DNA from 4 places in the Kosakonia sacchari SP1 genome. Region 2 is predicted to be linked to each of the others. Evidence: predicted binding sites of a transcription regulator. Region 2 holds the regulator's gene; each other region holds the start of a gene.
What was found. The regulator Fur, encoded in region 2, represses iron uptake genes when iron is present. The targets are predictions, from matches to a motif close to ATAATAATGAGAACNACTATCAA.

Region 1: zupT (zinc transporter ZupT) is a predicted target of Fur. The motif match lies at 2,639-2,661, and genes of this name have one in related genera.
Region 3: fepB (Fe2+-enterobactin ABC transporter substrate-binding protein) is a predicted target of Fur. The motif match lies at 2,543-2,565, and genes of this name have one in related genera.
Region 4: C813_RS29960 (Nramp family divalent metal transporter) is a predicted target of Fur. The motif match lies at 1,845-1,867, and genes of this name have one in related genera.

What each region holds. Positions count from the first base shown of each region.
Region 1 is NZ_CP007215.2:641,402-645,614, forward strand. It holds gene hldE (bifunctional D-glycero-beta-D-manno-heptose-7-phosphate kinase/D-glycero-beta-D-manno-heptose 1-phosphate adenylyltransferase HldE) at 1-22, shown strand, start outside; gene ubiK (ubiquinone biosynthesis accessory factor UbiK) at 78-377, opposite strand; FMN riboswitch at 500-648, shown strand; gene ribB (3,4-dihydroxy-2-butanone-4-phosphate synthase) at 755-1,408, shown strand; gene C813_RS47300 (hypothetical protein) at 1,649-1,822, shown strand; gene zupT (zinc transporter ZupT) at 1,849-2,625, opposite strand; gene ygiD (4,5-DOPA-extradiol-dioxygenase) at 2,822-3,610, shown strand; gene C813_RS47340 (hypothetical protein) at 3,615-3,764, shown strand; gene C813_RS26115 (TRAP transporter substrate-binding protein) at 3,920-4,213, shown strand, end outside.
Region 2 is NZ_CP007215.2:3,416,102-3,420,314, reverse strand. It holds gene C813_RS39205 (beta-N-acetylhexosaminidase) at 1-1,243, shown strand, start outside; gene fur (ferric iron uptake transcriptional regulator) at 1,358-1,804, opposite strand; gene fldA (flavodoxin FldA) at 2,097-2,627, opposite strand; gene ybfE (LexA regulated protein) at 2,791-3,072, opposite strand; gene ybfF (esterase) at 3,205-3,978, opposite strand; gene seqA (replication initiation negative regulator SeqA) at 4,161-4,213, shown strand, end outside.
Region 3 is NZ_CP007215.2:3,535,508-3,539,720, forward strand. It holds gene entE ((2,3-dihydroxybenzoyl)adenylate synthase EntE) at 1-1,216, opposite strand, end outside; gene entC (isochorismate synthase EntC) at 1,226-2,401, opposite strand; gene fepB (Fe2+-enterobactin ABC transporter substrate-binding protein) at 2,588-3,547, shown strand; gene entS (enterobactin transporter EntS) at 3,548-4,213, opposite strand, start outside.
Region 4 is NZ_CP007215.2:1,451,303-1,455,515, forward strand. It holds gene C813_RS29950 (EAL domain-containing protein) at 1-324, shown strand, start outside; gene C813_RS29955 (NupC/NupG family nucleoside CNT transporter) at 366-1,553, opposite strand; gene C813_RS29960 (Nramp family divalent metal transporter) at 1,907-3,145, shown strand; gene ypeC (DUF2502 domain-containing protein YpeC) at 3,186-3,506, opposite strand; gene mgrA (L-glyceraldehyde 3-phosphate reductase) at 3,630-4,213, opposite strand, start outside.

The sequences.
Region 1 (4,213 bases), 2.1 Mb from region 2:
GATCCAGAAAGATAGCCAATAACGGCGCGGCTGGTGAAGGATGAAAAAGAAAAAGCCCTCTTTATGAGGGCTTTTTACTATTGTTCATCAACCGGAGGAATGGCGGGGGCCGGTTTCACTTCGGTGACGCTGCCGCTGCTGCGGCTTTCCAGCTCGTTGAGGCGCTGTTCCAGCAACGCCAGCTTTTCGCGGGTGCGCAGCAGAACTTGCGTCTGTACGTCAAATTCTTCGCGGCTGACCAGATCGAGGCGGGTTAACTGCGATTGCAGTGTCTGGCGGATTTTCTTCTCAACGTCTTCCCCAAACTCACGGATCCCTTTCGGCATGGATTCGTGAACCTGTCGCGCAATCTGTTCAATTTTTTTCGGATCAATCATGTTGGGGTCCCTGTTCGGATAGGTTCATTGAGTTATTGTAGTGTGATAACCCCAGGTGATAAACCAGAATTGTTTGAAGCTTATGCATTGCCGAAGATTATCAATGGCGTTATAGTTATCGCGCTTATTCTCAGGGCGGGCGAAATTCCCCACCGGCGGTAAATCAGCGCATGCTGAAAGCCCGCGAGCGCTTCAGGTTAACGCCTGAAGGTCAGCAGATCCGGTGTAATTCCGGGGCCGACGGTTAAAGTCCGGATGGGAGAGAGTAACGAATCTGTCGGGCAATGACGCCCGCTCGCGTTATTTTTTTGCCGCATTGCGACACTCCTAAGACTGCCCTGATTCTGGTAACCATAACTTTATTGAGGTCTTTTACCATGAATCAGACGCTGCTTTCTTCTTTTGGCACGCCTTTCCAACGTATTGAACACGCTCTTGCCGCGCTGCGCGAAGGCCGTGGTGTGATGGTGCTCGATGACGAGAACCGCGAAAATGAAGGCGACATGATTTTCGCCGCCGAAACCATGACCGTTGAGCAGATGGCGCTGACCATTCGCCACGGTAGCGGCATTGTTTGCCTCTGCCTGACCGACGAACGCCGTAAACAACTCGATCTGCCAATGATGGTTGAGAACAACACCAGCGCATTTGGCACCGGTTTTACTGTGACCATTGAAGCGGCGCACGGCGTAACCACCGGCGTTTCGGCGGCTGACCGTCTTACCACCGTTCGTGCGGCAATTGCTGATGGCGCGAAACCGTCCGATCTGAACCGCCCAGGCCACGTGTTCCCGCTGCGCGCGCAGCCGGGTGGCGTGCTGACTCGTGGTGGTCACACAGAAGCGACTATCGATTTAGTGACGCTGGCGGGCTTCAAACCGGCGGGTGTGCTGTGTGAATTAACCAATGACGATGGCTCAATGGCGCGCGCCCCGGAATGCATCGCTTTTGCGAAACAGCACAATATGGCAGTAGTGACGATTGAAGACCTGGTGGCTTATCGCCAGGAGCATGAGCGCAAAGCCAGCTAATATTCAAACTTATCCATAAAAATCCGCAGCTTTTAGCTGCGGATTTTTTTTGCCTGTTCTGCATCAAAGTTTGGCGCGCTTCTCATCGTCATACATTGAAAATCAATTGTTCTACTTATAAAGTGGTAAGCGCTGCGGCGAGTATTAAAACGGACTTGAGATTTTTCTAACTCGTTCAAATTAAGTAGCTTTGTGATTAATTTGTGAAGCAATTTTTGCCGAATATATGACGGAGGCAATGTGTTTATTTCCTGGTATTGGATTGTGGCTATTGTTGTGCTGGTTGTTGGTTATATCCACGTGCTTAAACGTAATTGCAAAGCCTGCCGTCACGATCGCGAAGCGATTTATAAAGGTTATTTACGCGTGCTTGATGAGGTGAAAAAACTGCGGCGCGTTGGGCAGGGCGATTAAAACACCGCTGCCCGCCATCACCTTACTTAGCCGCCAAAGCCCATTGCTTGTAGCGCCACCAGGCTTAAACCCATCACCGACATGCCGCACAGTACGCCATAGCTCGGGTTGTTATTCGGATCGATCTCTTTTGCCAGCGGCATTAATTCATCAACCGATAACGCCACCATGATCCCGGCGACAGCCGCCATAATCGCCGCCATCACTACCGGTGAGACCAGGCTTCCCAGAATCAGCCACGCCAGCACGCCGCCAAGAATTTCCGCCATACCCGAGATGCCCGCCCAGAATACCGCACTGCGTTTTGACCCGGTTGCCGCATACACCGGCCCGGCGACCGCCAGCCCTTCAGGAATATTGTGTAACGCGACCGCGAAGGCAATGCCAAAGCCGAGCTCCAGATCGTTGCTGGCGGTAACGTAAGTGGCGATCCCTTCCGGAAAGTTATGCAGGCTGATACCGAGCGTCAGCAAAATGGCGGTACGGCGAATACCGCGCGGAAAAGTTTGCTGTGTGCCCTGCATTAAATCTTGCGGATGGGCGTGCGGTAACATGCGATCCAGCGCGAAATAGCCCAGCAAGCCGACGACAAACATGCCATAGCCGAGCATGGGCGACATATTTTCCGTTGCCAGCGCGGCGGGCAACATCTCCATCAGCGAGATAAGCAGCATGATCCCGGCGGCAAAACCGAGCGAAAACGCCAGTACGCGGTTTGAGGGCTTCTGGCCGATAACACCAAGAAGCGCGCCAATAAATGTCGCCGCGCCTGCCAGGATGGTCAGAATCAAAGGTACTGACATAGGTTACTCCTTTATGATAATCATTCTCATTAATCTACGTTTTTGTTGCAAGAAAAGCGAGACGGGTTAGCTGGCTTTACGCATTCCTTACATTCAAAATTACTGATGATCTTCATCATGGTTATCTGAGTTCTTCACCCGCCGAAAAAGCGTAATCTACGTTTATCAAATAGACACACTCAGTAAGGATATCACCATGTCAGCACCTCGCATGCCTGCACTGTTTTTGGGCCACGGCAGCCCAATGAATGTGCTGGAAGATAACGTTTATACCCGCGCCTGGGGCGCTTTGGGCGAGACGCTGCCACGCCCGAAAGCGATTGTGGTGGTATCCGCGCACTGGTTTACTCGCGGAACCGGCGTCACCGCCATGGAAGCGCCGAAAACTATCCATGATTTCGGCGGTTTCCCGCAGGCGTTATACGATACGCATTACCCAGCTCCTGGCTCGCCGGAGCTGGCGCAACGCTTAGTTGAATTGCTCGCGCCTGTGCCGGTAACGCTGGATAAAGAAGCCTGGGGGTTTGATCACGGTTCATGGGGCGTGTTGATCAAAATGTACCCGAATGCGGATATTCCGATGGTACAGCTCAGTATCGACAGCACCAAACCGGCAGCATGGCACTTCGAAATGGGCCGCAAGCTGGCGGCGCTTCGCGATGAAGGCATTATGCTGGTGGCCAGCGGTAACGTGGTGCATAACCTACGTACTGCGCGCTGGCATGGCGAAAATACCCCGTATCCGTGGGCCATTGCATTCAATGATTATGTGAAAGAGAACCTGACCTGGCAGGGGCCCAGCGAGCAGCATCCGTTGGTCAATTATCTTGACCATGAAGGTGGTTCGCTCTCCAACCCGACGCCGGATCACTTCCTGCCTTTGCTGTATGTGCTTGGCGCATGGGATGGCAAGGAACCTGTGTCGATACCGGTTGATGGTATCGAGATGGGATCGCTCAGTATGCTCTCGGTCCAGGTTGGCTAAATGAATGGCGCGTTATGCGCCATTTTTTTGCCTGAAAATAGAAAACTTCGAGGAGGATCGCAAAAAAAAGCACCTGAAATACGGTTTTTTTGAAAATAAAAAGAGCTTCGCTACAAAAATGAAACGCCGTGCTGAATTTTGGCTCTTTTTGTGAACACCATCGTCGCAATAACCCACCTGAGTGTCTACGCTTCAGAGTGTCTACTTTTTAGACATACCCATAAAAACAATCCGGTGTAATGCCACGAACATTCTGTTCGCGGTCGGTCTTTTGTGCCTAAAAATTAAACCCTCTGGAGACACGGAAATATGAACTCAGCGAAAACCTTACTGAAAGTCTGTATTAGTTCCGCTCTGCTGTTTATCTCCCACGCCTCTGTCGCCCAAACCTTTCGCGCTGCCGATGTGCACCCTGCCGACTACCCGAATGTGGTGGCGGTAAAACATATGGGGGAGAAGCTCAGTAAGGCGACTGACGGTCGACTGGATATTAAGACCTTTCCAGGCGGCGTATTAGGCGACGAGAAACAAGTCATTGAGCAGGCGCAAATTGGCGCCATTGATATTATTCGTGTCTCTATGACGCCAGTGGCGGCGATATTA
Region 2 (4,213 bases):
AGAGGCAAATCAATATCGTCTGCTGGATCCCACTGATACATCGAACACCACCGGTGTGCAGTTCTATAACCGCACTGGTTATCTCAATCCGTGCCTTGATTCGTCGCGTAACTTCGTAGACAAAGTGATTGGTGAAATCCAGCAGATGCATAAAGAAGCCGGGCTGCCGCTGAATACCTGGCATTTTGGCGGTGACGAAGCGAAAAACATCTATCTGGGCGCCGGTTATACGGATCAGAAAAAACCGGAAGCGGGCAAAGGCATTATTGATCAGAGCAATCAGGATAAGCCGTGGGCGAAATCGCAAGCCTGCCAGGCGATGATCAAAGAGGGCAAAGTTGCCGACGTGGAACATCTCTCCAGCTATTTTGGCGTTGAGGTCAGCAAGCTGGTGAAAGCGCACGGCATTGACACGATGCAGGCGTGGCAGGACGGTTTGAAAGATGCCAAAGACGCGTCGGTGTTCGCCACCGATCATGTCAATGTTAACTTCTGGGATACGCTCTACTGGGGCGGTTTTGACTCGGTGAATGACTGGGCGAACAAAGGCTTCCGCGTTGTGGTCTCTAACCCTGATTACGTTTATCTCGATTTCCCGAATGAGGTCAACCCGGCCGAAAGCGGTTACTACTGGGGTACGCGTTTTAGCGATGAACGTAAGATTTTCAGTTTCGCCCCGGACAACATGCCGCAGAACGCGGAAACCTCGCTCGATCGTGATGGCAACCCGTTTAGCGCGAAATCCGACAAACCGTGGCCGGGCGCGTATGGCCTTTCTGCGCAGCTGTGGAGCGAGGTGGTGCGCACCGATAACCAGATGGAGTACATGATTTATCCGCGTATGGTTTCGGTGGCTGAACGTGCATGGCATCGCGCGGGCTGGGAGCAGGATTACAAAGCCGGACGTGAATACAAAGGCGGTGAGACACATCTGGTAGATGTGAAAGCGCTGGAACGTGACTGGCAACGCTTTGCGAACCTGTTAGGTCATCGCGAACTGGCGAAACTGGATAAGGCTGGTGTTCATTACCGCCTGCCAGTACCGGGCGCGCGCGTGGTGGGTGGAAAACTTGAAGCCAATACCAGCTTCCCAGGCATGGTGGTTGAGTTTTCAACCGACGGCGGCAAAAACTGGCAGCGCTACGACGATAAAGCGCGTCCGCAAGTGAGCGGGGAAGTGCAGGTGCGAACCGTCAGCCCGGACGGTAAACGCTTTAGCCGTGTCGACAGCGTAAAAGCGTAATGTGAGGCAGTGATTACACCCGGCGGCGCGAGCTTGCCGGGTTTTTCTTTTTTGCCAGTATTGCAGGCAAAAAAAAGCCAACCGTCAGGTTGGCTTTTTAGGCTTCAAAAGCTGTTATTTCGCGTCGTGCGCGTGTTCATCTTCGCGGCAGTCACCTTCGGCGCAGTGACCGTAAAGGTAAAGACTGTGGTTAGTCAGGCGAATGCCGTGTTTCGCGGCGATTTCACGCTGACGCGCTTCAATGGAGTCATCACTGAATTCAATCACCTTGCCGCAATCGAGGCAGATCAGGTGATCGTGGTGATGTTGCTGAGTCAGTTCAAAAACGGACTTGCCGCCTTCGAAGTTATGACGGGTCACAATCCCGGCGTCGTCAAACTGGTTCAGTACACGGTAAACCGTTGCCAGTCCGATCTCTTCGCCCATGTCGATCAGTCGTTTGTATAAATCTTCCGCACTGACATGATGGTTATCCGGTTCCTGAAGCACTTCAAGGATTTTTAACCGAGGAAGCGTGACTTTCAGGCCGGCCTTCTTTAATGCGGTATTGTTGTCAGTCATGCGGAATCTGTCCTGTTGCTATACGATTCACTTCCTTAGCGGAAGTTATAAGGAATGCACCTGGGGTAATGCGTCTCATTATAGAACTGCCATGGCTGGATGAAAACTGCAAGCCCTCAAGTAAAGTAAGCTTATAAAACGTGGTGTCGCCAGCAAAGTCCTTTACGGCGGCACCCAGTTTAGCAGGGCTCATTGTACAGCGATGGATAAAAAAGTTAAAAATTTGTAGCAATTATTTCCATTGCTTTTATCTATTAATACGGCGCAATCCACAGATTACGCCGTAAAAAACTCAGGCATTAAGGATATCGTCCAGGTGCAACTCTTCGCGAACCTGTTTTACCCATTTTTGAACGCGTTCGGAAGTCAGCTCAGGTTGACGGTCTTCGTCAATCGCCAGGCCAACGAAGTGGTCATCGTCCGCCAGACCTTTAGAGGCTTCAAAATGGTAGCCCGCAGTCGGCCAGTGACCAACAATGGTCGCGCCGCGCGGTTCGATGATATCGCGAATGGTGCCCAGCGCATCGCAGAAATATTCCGCGTAATCTTCCTGGTCGCCACAGCCGAACAGCGCAACTAATTTACCGTTAAAGTCGATCTCTTCCAGCGTCGGGAAAAAGTCATCCCAGTCGCACTGCGCTTCACCATAGTACCAGGTAGGAATGCCGAGCAACAGAATGTCATACCCTTCGATATCTTCTTTGCTGCTCTTGGCAATGTCATGTACGTCGGCAACGTCTTTACCAAGCTGACTCTGAATCATTTTCGCGATGTTTTCGGTGTTGCCGGTGTCGCTGCCGAAGAAAATGCCTGTAATTGCCATGAGTAAAATAACCTCTTGAAACTTAATGAGTATGGTGGTGGCGCTACGCCTACAGATAAGGGCAATCATAGCAGAACAGGGAAGCACGCGGAAACTGCTATCGCGTCGGACTGCACTGTATGACACATGAAAGTGTTATTTCGATGATGTTTCGGAGGATTCGCTAGCCGCGCAATGCCTTCAGCTGCGCCAGCAGCATCTCTTCGATAAGCTCGCTGCGGCTCATATCACGCGCTTCCGCCAGCTCGTTTAACGCATCGACGGCTTCCACGTTGAGTTTTAATTCGACACGCTTAAGCCCACGAACTTTATCGCGTTTTAGCTGATTGCGTTTGTTGATGCGCAATTGTTCATCGCGCGAGAGCGGGTTTGTCTTCGGCCGTCCCGGGCGACGCTCATTCGCGAACAGATCTAGTGTCGTACGGTCCGTTTGTTCTTTAGCCATGGTCTAAGCATACTACGGGAAAAACAAGCAATCGGGCGGCGCGCCCGGGCTGAATAGCGCGCCATCATACATCAGCACAACGGACACGCCAACGACCGGGCGCGTTGAAACGACCAGTCGCCGCCTTTTTAATCAATTTGTCTTTTCAGCGAGATAGCGACGAATAGCACGCAAAACCGCGTCGGGTTTCTCGGCATGAACCCAATGGCCGGCACCGGCAATCACATGCGCTCGCGCTTGTGGGAACTGCGCCAGCAGCGTGTCACGGTAGGCTTCAGTGACGTAAGGGGAATTTCCACCGCGAACAAACAGAGCCGGTTTGTTCCAGGCCGGAACCGTTTCCCAGCCGACAATATGCGGGTATTGCTCCCATAACACCGGCACGTTGAAACGCCACGTACCGTCGACAAAGGATTTCAGCAGGAACTGAATGACACCTTCTTCATTTATATGTTCACGCATCAGGGTTGCAGCTTGCTGGCGAGTGGATGCTTCTGCATCACTGACCGCGTTGATGGCGGCAAAAATTTCGTCATGGCGGCGCACCTGGTAATCCACAGGCGCAATATCAATCGCCACCAGTTGATCAATACGCTCTGGCGCGAGCGCTGTTAACGCCATCACGGCTTTACCGCCCATGGAGTGACCAATAAAGGTCGCTTTGTCGAACTGATGAGCGTTCAACGTATCCAGCAGATCCTGCGCCATGGCCGGGTAGTTCATTTCTGAAGAGCGGTCTGAAAGGCCGTGGTTACGCATATCCACTTGCAACACGTCATGATCCTGAACCAGTTCACGGGCGAGCACTCCAAGATTATCAAGGCTACCGAAAAGACCGTGAACAAGGACGATCGGAGAATTGTTGTGCGGATGTTGCGCAGTTTGCGCGCGCGTATTCAATTTCATGGCAAAGTTCTTTTTTTCACTGATTCGGGTTAGGTTATTATGTTGAACATTCTGCCGCCCGGCCGCAAGGTTAAGAATTACTCTTACTTTTGCCGCCATCCTGGTTTGACGCTATCCGCTGTTGAGATTTCACTTTATAATCCCAACACTTGTATTCAGATAAGATATCGCACTGGATTAAGATGAAAACGATCGAAGTTGATGATGAGCTCTACAGTTATATTGCCAGCCACAC
Region 3 (4,213 bases), 120 kb from region 2:
CAAAGGCGCTGGCATTGTGTTCCGGGCTGTTAAAGTAGCCGCGAAAGGTGTACGGACCACGCGTCATCAGGCGGCCAACATGGCCTGGCGGCAGCAGATTGCCGTTTTCATCCGCCACCCACACTTCATCATCCGGGCACATCGGGCGGCCTTGCGTGTTGATAATGCGTTCAAAGGGATCGTCCAGACGGGTGTAATTCACCAGCCCTTCCGCCATACCGAATACCTGCTGCAACTGGCAGCCGATCTCCGCCGGAATACGCGCCGCAAGCGTTGCCGATAAACGCGCGCCACCGACCTGTAACAGCCTCAGCGAGGCGAGTGGCGCATTACTGCCCCACTCGGCAATCGCCTGTAACCACAGGCTCACCGCCGGCGGTACCAGCGCGGTAACGTTAATCTGGTGTTTTTCTATCAGCGGGAAGCAGAGCGTGGCGCTCGGATCGGCAGCCAGCACTACGCAACCTTCGGCGTGGAAAACGCCAAGCGCGCCGGGTGAGCTCATCGGGTAGTTGTGCGCCGCCGGCAGCGCGCAGAGATACCGGGTTTGCGCGGTGAATCCGCAGATCTCGTTACTGCGCACAATACTGTAGTAGTAATCATTGTGCGTGCGCGGAATGAGCTTTGGCGTGCCGGTACTGCCGCCGGAAAGCTGGAAAAACGCCACTTCATCGGCGGGCGTTGGCGTGGCGATAAAATTATCTGCCGGGCGGGTAATGGCGTTTTCCAGCGCCTGCCCGCCACTGTCGCCGCGCAGCAGCACAGTGCGCACCGACGGGTGCTGCGCGGTAAACGCGGTGAGGAAATGGTCATTCTCAAACAGCGTGTGGGCGCGATCGGCAATCAGCAGCGCCGGAGCGATTTGCTCGGCATAGGCGTTCAGTTCACTACGTTGATGGCTGAACAACGCATTCACTGGCGCCACGCCGATTTTCAGCAACGCAAAGAAAACTATGTAGAACTCGCTGACGTTGCCCAGTTGCACCAGCGCGGTTTCCCCACGCGTGACGCCCTGTGCCTGTAACGCGGAAGCCAGATTGTCTGAAGCAGCGTTGAGCTGGCGGTAGCTCAAGCGGCGTTCGCCCTCGATCACCGCCGTGGCGTTACTGCGCGCGTGGCGGGTTAAAATGTCGGTCAGCGGTAAATCCTGCCAGTAACCCTTTTCACGGTAACGCTCTGCAAACTCGTGCGGCCAGCGGGTAAAAGGAATGGTCATGGTTGGTCCTCAGTGCAAACCAAATGCGTTCAGCATGGTGGTCAGCTTGACGCCGGTTTCGCGCCACTCTGAAAGTGGCGAAGAGGCCGGAACAATCCCGGCACCGGCGAACAGCCGAACGTGGTTATCGTGAAGCCGCGCGCAGCGAATAGTGACTACCCACTCGCCGTTACCATCGGCGTCGCACCAGCCAACGATGCCGCCGAACAGCTCACGGTTGAACGGCTCCAGCTCGGCAATCACCTGTTTCGCCACCTGATGCGGGAAGCCACTCAGCGCGGGCGTCGGGTGGAGCAGACAGGCCAGGGTCAGCGCGTTTTCCCCGGCTACTGCAGTGCCGGTGATCGGTGTGGCCAGGTGCCACAACGTTGGCGTGGTGACGAGCTGCGGCGAATCCGGCAGCGTCAGAGTTCGGCTGCGCGGTTGCAGCACGTTTTTCATTGCCTGCGTCACCAGTTCGTGTTCGTGCCGGTCTTTTTCCGAAGCCAGCAACTTGTTGCCGGCTTCGCGATCGAGAATGTCGTCCGGCTGACGGCGAGCGGAACCGGCTAACGGCAGAGAACTGAAGTGCTCCTGCTCTTTACGTAGCAACAATTCCGGGCTTGCGCCCAACAGCACGGCGCCATCCGGCAACGGAACGTGGAAGTTGAAACTGGCCGGGTTCTGGGCAATCAGGCGCTCTAACAGCACGCCGCTGTCGATGCGGCGGTCAGTGGTTAACTCAATCAGACGCGAGAGCACCACTTTGTCGACTTCCGGCGTGGCGGTGCGGGCGGCGGCGTTCGCCACCATCTGCATAAACGTCTCCTGCGGCGGGATCGCCTGCTGCGCCGTGACGTTCGGCATCGCGCCGCTGGTGAAATAGCGCGCAGATCGCTGTTTCTCCGGGCGGGAGAAAGTTTGCCAGGTGTGCGGGATAAACAGCGCAGACGGCTGCGTGGTATCGAACGGGATCGCCCCTACCATCACAGGGCGGGCAACGCCCTGCGCTTTCGCATCGGCAAAGGCTTGCGCCAGCTTTTGCTGGAAAGCGCTGTCGGGCGCATCGCCGCCTGCGGCAGGCTCGCAGAAACGCGCCACGCACCCGGAGGTGGTGAAACTGCGGTACGGCGACATAAAGAAAAACTGATCTGCGGCCAGCGTATTCACAGACTGCCGGGTTTCCTCAGCCAGGGACGTATCCATATCATCCTCCAACAATGATAAATGAACTAAGAATGATTATCATTTGTGTTTTGTTGCAGTAAGATAAAAAGTTATGCCCTGCTCTGTCAACAGCAGATTCTTCGCCAGCAGCGCTAATGCTTGCATCTGCTTCATTCAACGATGAAAATGAGAAGCATTAACCTCAGCAAAAACAGGATACGCCTTGTGAGATTCTCTTTATGGAGCCGTAAACCCTTAGTGTTTTTGAGCATTTTTGTTTTAGGACTAACCTCAGCCACCGCCGCCGACTGGCCTCGCCAGGTGACCGACAACCACGGAACACACGCCCTTACCAGCAAGCCGCTGCGCATTGTTTCCACCAGCGTGACGCTCACCGGTTCGCTACTGGCGATTGACGCGCCGGTTATCGCCAGCGGCGCGACCACGCCAAATAATCGTTTCGCCGACGAGCAGGGCTTTCTGCGCCAGTGGGGCGACATCGCCAAACAGCGCAATGTCGCGCGTCTCTACATCGGTGAAGCCAACGCTGAAGCCGTTGCCGCGCAGATGCCGGATTTAATTTTGATCAGTGCCACCGGCGGCGACTCCGCGTTGTCGCTGTATGATCAGCTCTCGACCATCGCCCCGACGCTTATCATCAACTACGACGACAAAAGCTGGCAGGCGCTGTTAACGCAGCTTGGCGAAATCACCGGTCACGAAAAAGAGGCAGCGGCGCGTATCAGCCAGTTCAATAAACAGCTTGCTGAGGTTAAAGCGCGGATGAAACTGCCACCTCAGCCGGTCACCGCGCTGGTTTATACCCCGGCGGCGCACGGCGCGAATCTGTGGACTGAAGAGTCCGCGCAGGGAAAATTGATGCAGCAACTGGGCTTTACCCTCGCGCCGTTACCAGCGAATCTGCACACCAGCCAGAGCCAGGGGAAACGTCATGACATCGTTCAACTGGGCGGAGAGAACCTGGCCGCCGGGCTGAATGGCGAAGCGCTGTTACTGTTTGCCAGCGACCAGAAAGACGCGGACGCACTCAGCCAGAACCCATTACTGGCGCACCTCTCCGCGGTGCAAAACCACCACGTGTACGCGCTGGGTGCGGAAACGTTCCGCCTTGATTACTACAGCGCCACCCGCGTGTTACAACGTTTGTCGGCGCTGTTTGGGTAATCAGGCTTCTGTGGCGGGCTGCGCCTGGCGAAAACGCCGCAGCTCGCCGAGCACCACCACCAGCAACACGCCAACAATCGCCAGCACAAAACCGCTGATACTTGCTGACGAAACCGGCGTCATCATCGACGCCATCGCGCCAAGCAGCGCCGCCCCGATGGCGTCACCCGTGACGTTTTGCGCCGTCCATAAGCCGTTAATTCTTCCGAGCATCGCTTCCGGGGTTTGCGTTTGCAACAGCGTGTATTGCAGCAGCGAACTTACCGCCGTCAGCCAGCCGCACAGCGCCAGAAACACAACGCCCAGCACCCAGACGGGCATCAGGCTAAACAAACCGATAGAGATAAACGCGCCAACGGAGGCCAGCAGCATAATCACGCCGGGGCGTTCGCTGTGCGCCAGCTTGCCGCTGGTTAACGCGCCAATGGCCGCACCGAGCGGTAGTGCGGCATACAGCAAGCCAATTTCGGCCGCCGACATATTCCAGCTTATCGCCAGCGCCGGGTAGAGCACGCGCACCGCGCTTGCCATCGTCAATAGCCCGCCAAGCAGTGCGATGCCGCCAATTAGCGGGTTGTGAAGTAAAAACTGCAGGGCGGTAAGGAGCGATTTCAGCGGGTGCTCGCGCGGTTGTGGCGGTGGCGGTAATGCTGGCAGGCTAAGTAA
Region 4 (4,213 bases), 2.0 Mb from region 2:
CAGAATATTAAGCAGTTGCGAAAGGCGGGATTCAAAATCGCGATTGATGATTTTGGTACCGGCTATGCCAACTTTGAACGTTTGAAAGGACTTCAGGCCGATATCATCAAAATCGACGGCTGTTTTGTCCGGGATATTTTGCAGGACAAGCAGGATGCAATGATTGTCAAAGCGATATGCGAACTGGCGAAGGCGAAATCGCTGACTGTGGTTGCGGAGTATGTGGAGAATCAAGCGCAACGCGAATTGTTGCTGAATGCTGGCGTCGATTACTTGCAGGGATATTTGCTGGGGAAACCGCAGCCGCTGGCTAACGCTGAATAAAAAAAACCGGGGACTTCCCCGGTTTTTTTAGCCTGTGACGATCAGATAACCAGCGCAGCGATAGCCGCAGACAGCACGCTCACCAGCGTGGAGCCATACACCAGTTTCAGACCGAAACGGGAAACCACGTTACCTTGTTCTTCATTCAGGCCTTTGATTGCACCGGCGATAATGCCGATAGACGAGAAGTTCGCGAAGGAGACGAGGAACACGGACAGGATGCCTTCAGAACGCGGAGAGAGGTTCGCCGCGATTTTCTGCAGATCCATCATCGCCACAAATTCGTTAGAAACCAGTTTGGTCGCCATGATACTGGCAACCTGCAGCGCTTCGTGAGCCGGCACGCCCAGCACCCAGGCAATCGGGTAGAAAATGTAGCCCAGAATTCCCTGGAAGGAGATGCCCAGCACGGCGGCGAACAGTGCGTTCAGGCCGGAAATCAGGGCGATAAAACCAATCAGCATTGCAGCAACAATAATGGCAACTTTGAAGCCTGCCAGAATGTATTCACCCAGCATTTCAAAGAAGCTCTGGCCTTCGTGCAGCTTCGCCATTTGCAGGTTTTCTTCGCTTTCATCCACGCGGTACGGGTTGAGAAGCGACAGCACAATAAAGGTACTGAACATGTTCAGCACCAGCGCCGCAACAACATATTTCGGCTGGAGCATTGTCATGTACGCGCCGACGATGGACATCGAAACAGTCGACATTGCGGTCGCTGCCATGGTGTACATGCGGTTGCGGGACATTTTGCCGAGAATGTCTTTGTAAGCGATGAAGTTTTCAGACTGGCCCAGAATCAGGGAGCTGACAGCGTTAAACGACTCCAGTTTACCCATGCCGTTCACTTTGGACAGCACCGTACCGATGGCGCGGATAATGATCGGCAGCACACGAATGTGTTGCAAAATACCAATCAGAGCAGAAATGAAGACAATCGGGCACAGCACTTTCAGGAAGAAGAACGCCAGACCTTCATCATTCATTTTACCGAAGACGAAGTTGGTACCTTCGTTGGCGAAACCGAGCAGTTTTTCGAACATCTCGGAGAAGCCTTTAACGAAGCCAAGGCCAATATCCGAGTTCAGGAAGAACCAGGCCAGTAAAACTTCAATCACCAGCAGTTGAATAACAAAACGAATGCGGATCTTCTTGCGATCGCTGCTTACGAGCAGGGCAAGCAGCGCCACAACAGCAAGCGCCAGGACAAAGTGCAAAACGCGGGACATATTTGCTCCAAATATGAGACGGGTAGGAATTTCGTGCACATTCTATGTAACAAGGCAAAAGAAAACGAGATCAAACACACACTATATTAATGACCTGTGACCAGACTCAAAATTAGTGATCCAACATACATTTCTGTTATGTTAAGTAAAAGCGTGAAAAGTTGCGTCATACTGCTAGACTCTTAACATAACGCTGCGGCAAATGCTGTTGCCGCCGTCACCATCCTTGACATTCAACCCTTCTATTGTTTCTGGCTATCAGAGAAATCAGGTAAACCCATTTAAATGAACTTGATAATCATTCTCATTTTGGTAGCATAAAACATAGCAAAGGCTATATTTAGGGGCAATAAATGAACAGTAGTCGCGTTGAGAATAGTAATGGGCGTGCAGCGCGCAAGTTACGGTTTGCCTTAATGGGACCGGCGTTTATTGCTGCTATCGGTTATATCGATCCGGGCAACTTCGCTACCAATATTCAGGCGGGCGCCAGTTTCGGCTACCAACTGCTGTGGGTGGTGGTCTGGGCCAATATCATGGCGATGTTGATCCAGTTGCTTTCCGCCAAACTGGGGATCGCCACCGGGAAGAACCTCGCAGAGCAGATCCGCGATCACTATCCGCGCCCGCTGGTGTGGTTCTACTGGGTTCAGGCAGAAATTATCGCTATGGCAACCGATCTGGCTGAGTTTATTGGTGCCGCCATCGGGTTTAAGCTCATCCTCGGTGTTTCGTTACTGCAAGGTGCGGTGCTCACTGGCGTGGCGACGTTCTTGATTCTGATGTTACAGCGGCGAGGGCAAAAACCGCTGGAGAAAGTAATAGGCGGCCTGCTGCTGTTTGTCGCCGCGGCTTATATTGTTGAGCTGGTTTTTTCCCAGCCGAAGCTCGCTCAACTGGCGCAAGGCATTGTGATCCCGAGTTTGCCGAGTAGCGAAGCGGTGTTTCTCGCGGCAGGTGTACTGGGCGCGACCATTATGCCGCACGTCATTTACCTGCACTCGTCTCTGACGCAGCATCTGCACCAGGGTACTCAGCGCGAGCGTTATTCCGCCACAAAATGGGATGTAGGCATCGCAATGACTATCGCCGGGTTTGTGAATCTGGCGATGATGGCGACAGCGGCTGCGGCGTTCCATTTTAACGGGCATACCGGTGTTGCCGATCTCGACCAGGCGTACCTGACGCTGGAGCCATTATTAAGCCATGCGGCAGCGACCATTTTTGGTCTTAGCCTGGTGGCGGCGGGGCTTTCCTCAACGGTTGTGGGGACGCTGGCCGGGCAGGTGGTAATGCAGGGGTTTGTGCGTTTTCATATTCCCTTGTGGGTGCGGCGCACCATCACTATGATGCCGTCGTTTATCGTTATCTGGCTGGGTCTGGATCCGACGAGGATTCTGGTTATGAGTCAGGTACTGCTCAGTTTCGGTATCGCGCTGGCGCTGGTGCCACTGCTGATTTTCACCAGTAACCACAAATTAATGGGCGAGTTAGTCAACACGACATTCATCAAACGGGTTGGTTGGGTGATTGTGGTGCTGGTGGTCAGTTTGAATGGCTGGCTGTTAATCGGCAGTGCGGCAGGTCTGTAAATAGCATGAGAAAAAGGAGCGCTCGCGCTCCTTTTTTGAATTAGTGGTGATGTCCCCGGCCATGGCCACGATGATCGTCGCGGTCGCGCCAACCTTCACGGTAACCGCGTTCATACGCGTTCTGTTTGTCCCAGCCGCGATGCCAGCCGCGATCATGTTTATACCAGCGGTTGCCGCGCCACTCATAGTTGCGGCCCCAGTAGTCACGGTCGCGCCAGCGGCCGCCGTCCCAGTAGTTACCGTAATTATCGCGATCGCCAATTTGTAATTTTACAGATGGCAACAGGGTGATTTCGCCAGCATTTGCGACCAGCGGCGCAGAAGCCATTAACACAGCTGCCAGAATCAGTGACCTGAACATACTCTTCTCCTTCACGATCGGGCCGAAACGGCCTGTTACAACAATATTACGGGGCGGCCAAACCCCGTATTATTGGCGGAACTCCTAAATCATGAATGGCAGCATTTTTTGCTAAATTTGCTGTTATTTTGCACCACTGAGAATGGCGTCGATCTCATCGCTTTCTGTCATGGTGAAGTGGCGGTTTGCCAGCATGCCGACTGCATCATCAAGCTGGCTGGTTTTACTGGCGCCAATCAGCACCGACGTGACACGATCGTTGCGCAGCACCCAGGCAAGCGCCATCTGCGATAACTTCTGTCCGCGCCGTTCCGCCAGCGCATTCAGCGCGCGAACGGTCGTCAGCTTTTCATCCGTAATTTGCTCCGGGTTGAGAAAGCGGCTGCCGCTGGCGGCGCGGGAATCGGGTGGAATGCCGTGCAGATAACGGTCGGTCAGTTGCCCGCCTGCCAGCGGTGAAAACGCAATACTGCCGACGCCTTTTTCCTGCAACACTTCAAGCAATTCCGCTTCGACCCAGCGTTCAAACATTGAGTATTTCGGCTGGTGGATAAGACACGGTGTTCCGAGGTCATTAAGAATATCGATAGCATCGCGCGCCTGCGCCGCCGGATAGTTGGAAAGTCCGACGTACAGGGCTTTGCCCTGACGCACAATATGGTCCAGTGCGCGCATGGTTTCCTTCAGCGGCGTCTCGGGATCCGGGC